Regions from separate parts of the Pseudomonas sp. zbq_18 genome, predicted to be linked through region 3. Evidence: predicted binding sites of a transcription regulator. Region 3 holds the regulator's gene; each other region holds the start of a gene.
The links. The regulator sigma-54, encoded in region 3, starts transcription at its own class of promoters, with help from an activator protein. The targets are predictions, from matches to a motif close to ANTGGCATNNANNTTGCTNT.
Positions count from the first base shown of each region.

Region 1: the regulator sigma-54 is predicted to act here: its motif matches at 1,519-1,538, upstream of ACF8C6_RS05610 (circularly permuted type 2 ATP-grasp protein).
Region 2: the regulator sigma-54 is predicted to act here: its motif matches at 1,357-1,376, upstream of ACF8C6_RS01765 (CmpA/NrtA family ABC transporter substrate-binding protein).

Region 1 is NZ_JBICIT010000008.1:42,412-45,684, reverse strand. It holds gene ACF8C6_RS05615 (alpha-E domain-containing protein) at 1-65, opposite strand, end outside; gene ACF8C6_RS05610 (circularly permuted type 2 ATP-grasp protein) at 77-1,486, opposite strand; gene ACF8C6_RS05605 (type 1 glutamine amidotransferase) at 2,040-2,771, opposite strand; gene grxD (Grx4 family monothiol glutaredoxin) at 3,029-3,273, opposite strand, start outside.
Region 2 is NZ_JBICIT010000001.1:357,762-361,034, reverse strand. It holds gene alaC (alanine transaminase) at 1-286, shown strand, start outside; gene ACF8C6_RS01775 (hypothetical protein) at 328-714, opposite strand; gene ACF8C6_RS01770 (transcriptional regulator) at 885-1,193, shown strand; gene ACF8C6_RS01765 (CmpA/NrtA family ABC transporter substrate-binding protein) at 1,515-2,879, shown strand; gene ACF8C6_RS01760 (ABC transporter permease) at 2,934-3,273, shown strand, end outside.
Region 3 is NZ_JBICIT010000013.1:407,654-410,926, forward strand. It holds gene ptsN (PTS IIA-like nitrogen regulatory protein PtsN) at 1-114, opposite strand, end outside; gene hpf (ribosome hibernation-promoting factor, HPF/YfiA family) at 129-437, opposite strand; gene ACF8C6_RS11500 (RNA polymerase factor sigma-54) at 590-2,092, opposite strand; gene lptB (LPS export ABC transporter ATP-binding protein) at 2,234-2,959, opposite strand; gene lptA (lipopolysaccharide transport periplasmic protein LptA) at 2,959-3,273, opposite strand, start outside.

The DNA of each region.
Region 1 (3,273 bases), on a different contig from region 3:
AGGTTCTCGGCGCGTTCCAGATAACGCGACATCCAGTACAGATCGGAGGCAGTTCTCGAAAGCATGGCGATATTCCTTAGTCCTCGACCACCCAGGTGTCCTTGGTGCCGCCGCCTTGCGACGAGTTGACCACCAGCGAGCCCTCGCGCAGCGCCACGCGGGTCAGGCCGCCCGGCACCAGGCGGGTTTCGCGACCGGAAAGGACGAACGGACGCAGGTCGATATGCCGAGGCGCGATGCCGTTCTCGACGAAGGTCGGGCAGGTCGACAGGCTCAGGGTGGGCTGGGCGATATAGGCCTCGGGGCGGGCCTTGAGGCGGGCGCGGAAAGCCTCGATCTCGGCCTTGCTGGCGGCCGGACCGACCAGCATGCCGTAGCCACCGGAGCCCTGGGTTTCCTTGACCACTAGCTCGGGCAGGTTGGCCAGCACGTGGGACAGCTCCTCGGGCTTGCGGCACTGCCAGGTGGGCACGTTCTTGAGGATCGGCTCTTCGTCGAGGTAGAAGCGGATCATGTCGCCGACATAGGGGTAGATCGACTTGTCATCGGCCACCCCGGTGCCGACCGCGTTGGCCAGCACCACGTTGCCACTGCGGTAGGCCGCCAGCAGGCCGGGCACGCCGAGCATGGAGTCGGGATTGAAGGCCAGCGGGTCGAGGAAGGCATCGTCCAGGCGGCGGTAAATCACATCCACCGGCTGCGGGCCGGCGGTGGTGCGCATGTACACCTTGTCGTCACGCACGAACAGGTCGGCGCCCTCCACCAGTTCCACTCCCATTTCGCGGGCGAGGAAGGCGTGCTCGAAGTAGGCGCTGTTGAAGCGCCCCGGTGTCAGCACCACCACGCTGGGGTTGTCGATCGGACTGGAGCTTTTCAGGGTATCGAGCAGCAGGCTCGGGTAATGGTCGATGGGCGCCACACGCTGCATGGCAAACAGCTCGGGAAACAGCCGCATCATCATCTTGCGGTCTTCCAGCATATAGCTGACGCCGCTGGGCGTACGCAGGTTGTCTTCCAGCACATAGAACGTACCGTCGCCGTCGCGCACCAGATCGACCCCGGCGATGTGCGCGTAGATGTCGCGGTGCAGGTCGAGGCCCTGCATGGCCAGTTGGTAGCCTTCGTTGGCCAGCACCTGTTCGGCCGGAATGATGCCGGCCTTGAGGATGCGTTGGTCGTGGTAGAGGTCGGCGAGGAACATGTTCAGCGCCTGCACCCGCTGGATGCAGCCGGCCTCGACGATGCGCCATTCGCTGGCGGGGATACTGCGGGGGATGGTGTCGAAGGGGATCAGGCGCTCGGTGCCCTGCTCGTCCCCGTAGAGGGTGAAGGTGATGCCGGCCCGGTGGAACAGCAGATCGGCTTCACGACGACGCTGTGCCTGCAGCTCGGCCGGCGTATCCGCCAGCCAGCGGGCAAACTCCCGATAGTGCGAACGGACTGCACCGTTCGCGTCGTTCATCTCATCAAAAAAAGTGCGGGGCATGCCATGCTCCTTGTCACCCGGACAAGAGAGGCATCGCAAGGCTCGTGCCACGAAAACTTACTCTTATATTTCAATAACTTAAACAAATAAAAAACACACAACGCACCATCTTGGAGCGCTTTGCGAGACGCCAGAACGAGGCGCGCCCCAGCGCGTGGCAGATCGTCTATGGACGACATAGGTAGCTTCGATTTCATCGCGCATGGGCGTTTGGGCAGACTGCGCCACACCGAAGCAGTGGCTCATCAGGCCCGCTGTTTCGTAGATCGGCTCCCCCTTTGGCCGATCGCTCCTACAGGCCGCCCGACGTCGGGCGGTTTTTTTATGCCGAGTGGAAAGCCGGCGTGGTCTGTCACTGCGCTGTAGAAGGGACTGGACGGGACTCAGGCCGTGCAAAAGCCTCGCGACCCAGGCGGAGTGCCCCCTAGCACCTCCTAGAGAAGGCGCCGGGCCCAGACGACGAGCAGCGTGATTCTCATGAGAGCGGCCTCAGCCGCGATGCAGACGCGTAGAGCCCTTATCGCGGCTAAAGCCGCTCCCACTGGAGATGGGGCTAGACCGCGCAGGCTATCGCGGGCTCGCCAAAGGCCAGGTTGAGCCAGTGCCGGTAAAGCCCCTCTGCCACTCGGTTGAGGGCAGCGACCCGGCTGGGCAGGTCAGCCAGCATCTGGTTCAGACCCTGTTGGCTGGCCTGGGTCTCGTCGAGCAGATGCGACCAGTCGCGCAGCCAGCTTTCCACCACCTCGGCGGTGACCTCGGGATGGCCTTGCAGAGCCAGCACCTTGTCACCCCAGGAAAAGCCTTGGTTCGGGCACCATGGGCTGGACAGCAGCCACTGGGCGCCGTCCGGCAAGGCAAAGGTGTCGCCGTGCCACTGGAACACCGGGAACTCACGTGGCAGGTGGGCCAACCAGGGGCTGGGACTGTGCATGTCGCGCCTTACCAGCGGCTGCCAGCCGGCCTCGGTATAAGGCATGCGGTGCACGCTGGCACCCAGGGCGCGGGCAATCAGCTGGCCGCCCAGGCAGTGACCGATGATGGGGATGTCACGCTGGATGAAGTGCCGAATAGCGGCAACTTCTGCCTCTATCCAAGGCAATGGGTCGTTGACGCTCATCGGCCCGCCCATGATCGCCACCGCCCGCGGGCGATCCAGGTCATAGCCTTCAAGCTCGCCAAGGTCGGCGCGCAATACCGTGAAATCCAGCCGCTGAGCCTCAAGCACGGTGGCGAGGTGGCCCGGAGGACAATAATCGACGTGGGTCAGAATCAGAATGTCGGTCATGACTACTCTCCGTTGTCCGCTTGCCAAGGCAAGGCCCGTGCCGAAACACGGAGTACCTGATCTGGCGGACTTATTTTTTTCGAGCAGGCTAACCGAGGCAGGTACGCGCAGCCAAGACTAACGCGCCAGCTACCGATTGGCCGTGGCGGCGTACCTTCTTTATAGGGCCATGCCCCACTGGATCACGCCAAAAGCGCCAGCGTACAAACCAAAAAGCCGATGCAGATGCATCGGCTTTTTTGGCAGAGCGCGCGAGCTTATTCGGCCTTGGCTTTCTCGGCGGCGTCCTTGATCAGGGTCTGCAGCTCACCCTTCTCGAACATCTCGGTAAGGATGTCGCTACCGCCGACCAGCTCACCAGCCACCCACAGCTGCGGGAAAGTCGGCCAGTTGGCGTACTTGGGCAGGTTGGCGCGGATTTCCGGGTTCTGCAGGATGTCCACGTAGGCGAACTTCTCACCACAGGCCATCACCACTTGGGCGGCGCGGGAGGAAAAGCCGC
Region 2 (3,273 bases), on a different contig from region 3:
GATGGTGGAGAAGCCCAAAGCCTCGATGTACATCTGGGCCAAGATCCCCGAGCCGTACGCCCACCTGGGTTCGCTGGAGTTCGCCAAGAAACTGCTGCTGGAAGCCAAGGTCTGCGTCTCGCCGGGCCTGGGCTTTGGCGACTACGGCGACGACCATGTGCGTTTCGCCCTGATCGAGAACCAGGACCGCACCCGCCAGTCCATTCGCGGGATCAAGGCGATGTTCCGCGCCGACGGCCTGCTCAAGGAGCCACCGGCCAAAACGCGCAAAGCACCAGCCCAGTAAAGCCAGAGGCCCCGACGAAAAACCGCCGGGGCCTCTGGCTATCACCCCGAATAATCCAACGCCGTCCACAATTGTCCCTGACCGACCAGGCAACCAGGGCGCTGCATGGCCTCGCCCGGCACTGCCTGCAAGCGTGCACCGAGCCCTTGGGAGTCATCCTGACGCTGACTCAGCCACTGGACACGCCCACAGTTGGGCGTCTCGATCAGATAGCTGGCCACCACGCCCGACGGCGCCTCCGGTAAACGAATGACATCCAGTACCCAGCCCGCTTCCTCGCGACGCTCGCCATCAGCCACCAGCACCGTCCAGGCCCGCCCTTCGTCGATCACCAGATAAGCGCCATTGGCACGAGGCTGTTCGCTCTGCGATTGGGCGCAACCGGCGAGCAGGGCCAGCAGCACAATTGTCATCAGCTTCTGTTGCATTGTCGGGAGCTCCTCTGGATGGCCGCAGTGAGTTTGCGCGCACGAATTCAGGCAGTGGAGCGATCCTAACATCGAATACTGTTTATCTGTACAGTATTTTTTATTAGGCTATCGCCCGACTTACCGAGGCCCGCTTTCCGGGCAGCGCATCGCCAAACAGGAGTCTTGCCATGCTGGATGTCATGCAGCTGAAACACGCGGTCAACCGGATGAATCCGGAGCGGGTACGCAGCACGGTCGAAGAACTGCTGCTCGAAGGCATCGTCACAGAGCGCCGCACCCCCTTCAACCGCGCCCATTTCAACGGCTGCTTCGCCGAGATCGAAGCCCTGTTGCAGCGCGCCGGCTATCACCGTCAGCTGGACGTGGTGGGTTATCAGGGCCAGGCGTATGCCCTGTTCGATCCGGCGCGCTGGGAAGCGGTGCAGGTGCTGCGCTGGCTGCGCGACTTCACCGAGGAAACTCGCGCCAGCGGCTGATGCACTGCCCACTATTGCACGCGCCGGGCGCAGCCCTGCACTGCCTTGGTTCGCCCGGCCTGGCCTGGTGAGTACGCGACAAAAGGCGTTTTGACTGCTGCCATAGCCCCCTATCAAACTGATTTACAAGGAATTATTCAGGTCTCCGAAGCATACGGAAGGAACTGGCAAGGCCTTTGCAAAAGACCTTTCAGCCACACCCGTCTTCGGATCGCCAACGGCGGTGATCGGGACGAATAGACAAAGACGTCGACGCAACCAGCCCTTCGGGCCGGTTTGCTGCGACGTCTTTTTTCGTTTCTGACCACGAGGAAATCTTCAATGCGCAAGACTCGCCGTACTCCGTTGAAAACCCTGCTCGGCGCCGCCCTGCTGGCGCTATCCCCGCTTTCCATGCAGATCGCCCTGGCCGCCGAGCCGGAGAAGGAAGAACTCAAGCTTGGCTTCATCAAGCTCACCGACATGGCGCCGCTGGCCATCGCCTACGAGAAGGGCTATTTCGAGGACGAAGGGCTGTTCGTCACCCTGGAGGCCCAGGCCAACTGGAAAGTGCTGCTGGACCGGGTAATCGATGGCGAGCTGGACGGCGCGCACATGCTGGCTGGCCAGCCGCTGGGCGCGACCATCGGCTTCGGCACCAAGGCCGAGGTGGTCACCGCCTTCTCCATGGACCTCAATGGCAATGCCATCACCGTCTCCAACGAAGTCTGGGCGGAAATGAAGAAACATGTGCCGATGGAAAACGGCAAGCCGGTGCACCCGATCAAGGCCGACGCGCTCAAGCCGGTGATCGAGCAGTACAAGGCCAAGGGCAAGCCGTTCAACCTGGGCATGGTGTTCCCGGTTTCCACCCACAACTACGAGCTGCGCTACTGGCTGGCCGCCGGTGGCATCAACCCAGGCCTGTACGCGCCGGAAAAAGGCGACATCAGCGGGCAGATCAACGCCGACGCACTGCTCTCGGTCACTCCGCCACCGCAGATGCCGGCGACCATGGAGGCAGGCACCATCAGCGGCTACTGCGTGGGCGAGCCGTGGAACCAGCAGGCCGTATTCAAGGGCATCGGCGTGCCGGTGATCACCGACTACGAGATCTGGAAGAACAACCCGGAGAAGGTCTTCGGCGTGTCCAAGGCCTGGGCCGAAGCCAACCCGGAAACCCACAAGCGCCTGGTCAAGGCCCTGATCCGCGCGGCCATGTGGCTGGACGAGAACAACAACGCCAACCGCGCCGAGGCCGTGGAAATCCTCTCCCGTCCGGAATACGTCGGCGCCGACGCCAAGGTCATCGCCAACTCCATGACCGGCACCTTCGAGTACGAGAAAGGCGACAAGCGCGAAGTACCGGACTTCAACGTGTTCTTCCGCCACGACGCCACCTACCCCTTCTACTCGGACGCCATCTGGTACCTGACCCAGATGCGCCGCTGGGGCCAGATCAGCGAGGCCAAACCGGACAGCTGGTATCTCGACGTGGCCAAGCAGGTGTATCGACCGGATCTGTACCGCGAGGCGGCCAACGAGCTGATCAGCGAAGGCAAGGCCAAGGCCGATGACTTCCCGGCGGCCGACGAAGACGGCTACCGCGCGCCGAGCAGCGACTTCATCGACGGCGTGACCTACGACGGGCGTACACCCAACGCCTACCTGAACTCCTTCCAGATCGGCCTGAAAGGCACCGAGTAAACCCGCGCAGGCGGGGCCAGCCGGCTCCGCCCTCGCCCACGAGAGGACAGGACGATGAGCAACCCGAACGTCGCCACCCCGATCAAGCAGACCGTCGATACCGCGCGCAGCCAGGCCCTGATCAAGCGCTGGGCACCGGCAATCATCCTGCCGCTGGCCGGTATCGTGTTCTTCCTGCTGTTCTGGCAGCTGGTGGCCAACAACATCCAGACCAGCCTCGGCCAGTTTCCCGGGCCGGTGCAGGTCTACAGCCAGTTCGGCTCGCTGGTCGACGCCCACGTCGCCGAGCGCGCCAAGGCCGAGGCCTTCTACGAGCGCCAGGAACAGCGCAACGCGGCGAAACTGGCGAAAGACCCGAGCGCCGAGGTGAAGATCCGCCCCTACACCGGCAAGC
Region 3 (3,273 bases):
GGGTAGATCACGAGCGACCAGGTTGGCAATCTGTTCGAGTACACGCTTTTTGCTGCCTCCCGGCACGTTCACCAGGGAACGTGCGGGAGTCAGTATGGTTTCGAGTCGGATCATGTGAGGGGTAAGTATCAGCGAGCTGCCGCGCCTTGCATGCGGTCCAGCTGCTTTTCCTTGTGCTTGATCAGTTGGCGGTCGAGTTTGTCAGCGAGCAGGTCGATGGCGGCGTACATGTCTTCATGTTCGGCGTTGGCCACGACTTCACCGCCGGCAATATGTAGGGTCGCTTCGATTTTCTGTTTCAGCTTTTCCACTTCCATGGTCACCTGAACGTTGGTGATCCTGTCGAAGTGACGCTCCAGTCGGCTGAGTTTTTCCCCGACGTAGTCGCGCAGGGCGTCGGTCACATCCAGTTGATGTCCACTGATGTTGACTTGCATAACGCATCTCCTTGTTGCCTTGTGTAAGAGACAGGCTATCGGGCCTGCCGCCGTAACACGTTGGCCGGAGGTTTGATGCACTACTGGCCGAGCTTCCCCTGATGCAGGGCTGGCGCGATACGCTAGTGCAGAAATCCCCCGTTCAGGGCCGTTTACATCAATCGCTTGCGCTCACTGGATGGCGCTATGCCGAGAGATTCGCGGTATTTGGCGACTGTGCGACGGGCTACCTGAATGCCCTGTGCCTCCAGTAAACCAGCGATCTTGCTGTCGCTCAACGGCTTTTTCGCGTTTTCCGCAGCCACCAGTTTCTTGATGATGGCGCGGATCGCGGTGGACGAGCATTCGCCACCCTCGGCGGTGCTGACATGGCTGGAGAAGAAATACTTCAACTCGTAGATGCCGCGTGGGGTGTGCATGAATTTTTGCGTGGTCACCCGGGAAATGGTCGACTCGTGCATGCCTACCGCCTCGGCGATGTCATGCAGCACAAGAGGTTTCATCGCCTCGTCGCCATAGTCGAGGAAGCCGCGCTGGTGTTCGACGATTTGCGTCGCCACTTTCATCAGGGTTTCGTTGCGGCTCTGCAGGCTCTTGATGAACCAGCGCGCCTCCTGCAACTGGTTGCGCATGAAAGTGTTGTCGGCGCTGGAGTCGGCGCGTTTGACGAAGCCAGCATACTGGGCGTTGACCCGCAGGCGCGGTACCGCTTCCTGATTCAGCTCCACCAGCCAGCGATCGTTGTGCTTGCGTACGATGACGTCGGGCACCACGTATTCCGGTTCGTTGGCTTCGATCTGCGAGCCTGGGCGCGGGTTGAGGCTCTGGATCAGCTCGATGATCTGGCGCAGCTCGTCTTCCTTGAGCTTCATGCGTCGCATCAGCTGGCTGTAGTCGCGGCTGCCGAGTATGTCCAGATGATCGTTGGCCAGGCGCTGTGCCTCGGTCAGCCAAGGGGTGTTGGCAGGCAGCTGGCGCAGTTGCAGCAGCAGACACTCGCGCAGGTCGCGGGCGCCGATGCCGGCTGGCTCGAAGTGCTGGATGCGGTGCAGTACCGCCTCGACCTCGTCGGCTTCGATTTCCAGTTCCGGATCGAAGGAGTCGACGATCTCCTCGATACTTTCTTCCAGGTAGCCCTGATCGTTGATGCAGTCGATGATGGTGACGCCGATCAGTTTGTCGGTATCGGACATCGGTACAAGATTGAGCTGCCACAGCAGGTGACTTTGCAGGCTCTCGCCGGCGGAGGTGCGGGTGGTGAAGTCCCACTCGTCATCATCGCTGCTTGGCAGGCTGCTGGCGCTGGTCTGGTAGACGTCTTCCCAGGCGGTGTCGACTGGCAGCTCGCTGGGAATGCGGTCGTGCCATTCGCCGTCTTCTGCGTTGTCGCTGTTGTTTACCGCGACGGTGCTGTCCTGGAAGCTGGAGCTGTCCTGCTGGACCGAGTTGCCCTGCTCGGCGTTGTCGGCCATGGGGTCGGAGTTGTCGAAGTCTTCTCCTTCCTCCTGGCGCTCAAGCATGGGATTGGATTCCAGCGCTTCCTGGATTTCCTGTTGCAGGTCCAGAGTGGAGAGCTGGAGAAGTCGAATGGCCTGTTGCAGCTGCGGGGTCATCGTCAGCTGCTGGCCCATCTTGAGGACTAGCGACGGTTTCATGGTGCGGGGCTGGTTACCTTGTTCACTTGCCGGCGCGCTGCGCCATCCACTGCAGGGCGGAAGGCCGCCCTTGGAAGCAATTTGTATGCCTGACCTTGAATCATTCCTTCCGTTTGCGCAAGCCCCTGCATGTTGGGCGCTTTACAGCCGGAACTCGTGACCCAGGTAGACTTCCTTGACCAGTTGGTTGGCCAGGATGGTCTGGGCATCGCCCTCGGCGATCAGCTGCCCGTCGTTAACGATATAGGCCGTCTCGCAGATATCCAGGGTTTCGCGCACGTTGTGATCGGTGATCAGTACGCCGATACCCTTGGCCTTGAGGTGGTGGATGATCTGCTTGATATCGCCGACCGAAATCGGATCGACGCCGGCGAACGGTTCGTCGAGCAGGATGAACTTGGGCTCGGTGGCCAGCGCGCGGGCAATCTCCACGCGGCGCCGCTCGCCGCCGGACAGGCTCATGCCCAGGCTGTCGCGGATGTGGCTAATGTGGAACTCCTGCAGCAGGGCTTCCAGCGCTTTCTCGCGGCCGGCCCGGTCGAGATCCTTGCGGGTTTCAAGGATGGCCATGATGTTGTCGGTCACCGACAGCTTGCGGAAGATCGAGGCTTCCTGCGGCAGGTAGCCAATCCCGGCGCGGGCTCTGCCGTGCATGGGTTGGTGGCTGATGTCCTGATTGTCGATCAGGACACGCCCCTGATCGGCCTGTACCAGGCCGACGATCATGTAGAAGCAGGTGGTCTTGCCGGCGCCATTGGGCCCGAGCAGGCCGACGATCTGACCACTTTCTATGGACAGGCTGACATCACGAACCACCTGGCGGCTCTTGTAGCTCTTGGCCAGGTGCTGAGCTTTGAGGATGGCCATTACTGGGCTTGCTCCGGCTGGCCTGCTTTCTTGCGCGGCTGCAGAATCATGTCGATCCGCGGGCGTGGGGTCGATACGTTGCTGCCGGTGGCGCGGCCTGCGTTGACGATCTGGCGCTGGGTGTCGTAGACGATCTTCTCGCCTTCGAAGACATTGCCCTGTTGGATTACCTTGGCCTGGTCGATCAGTACGATGCGCTCGTTGCTCGCGTAATACTGGATGGTCATGCCATAAGCCTTGACGATGTCCTTGTCGGCCGCCGGCTTTTGCTCGTAGTAGGCCGGTTTGCCGACCGAGGTGAAGACGTCGATGTC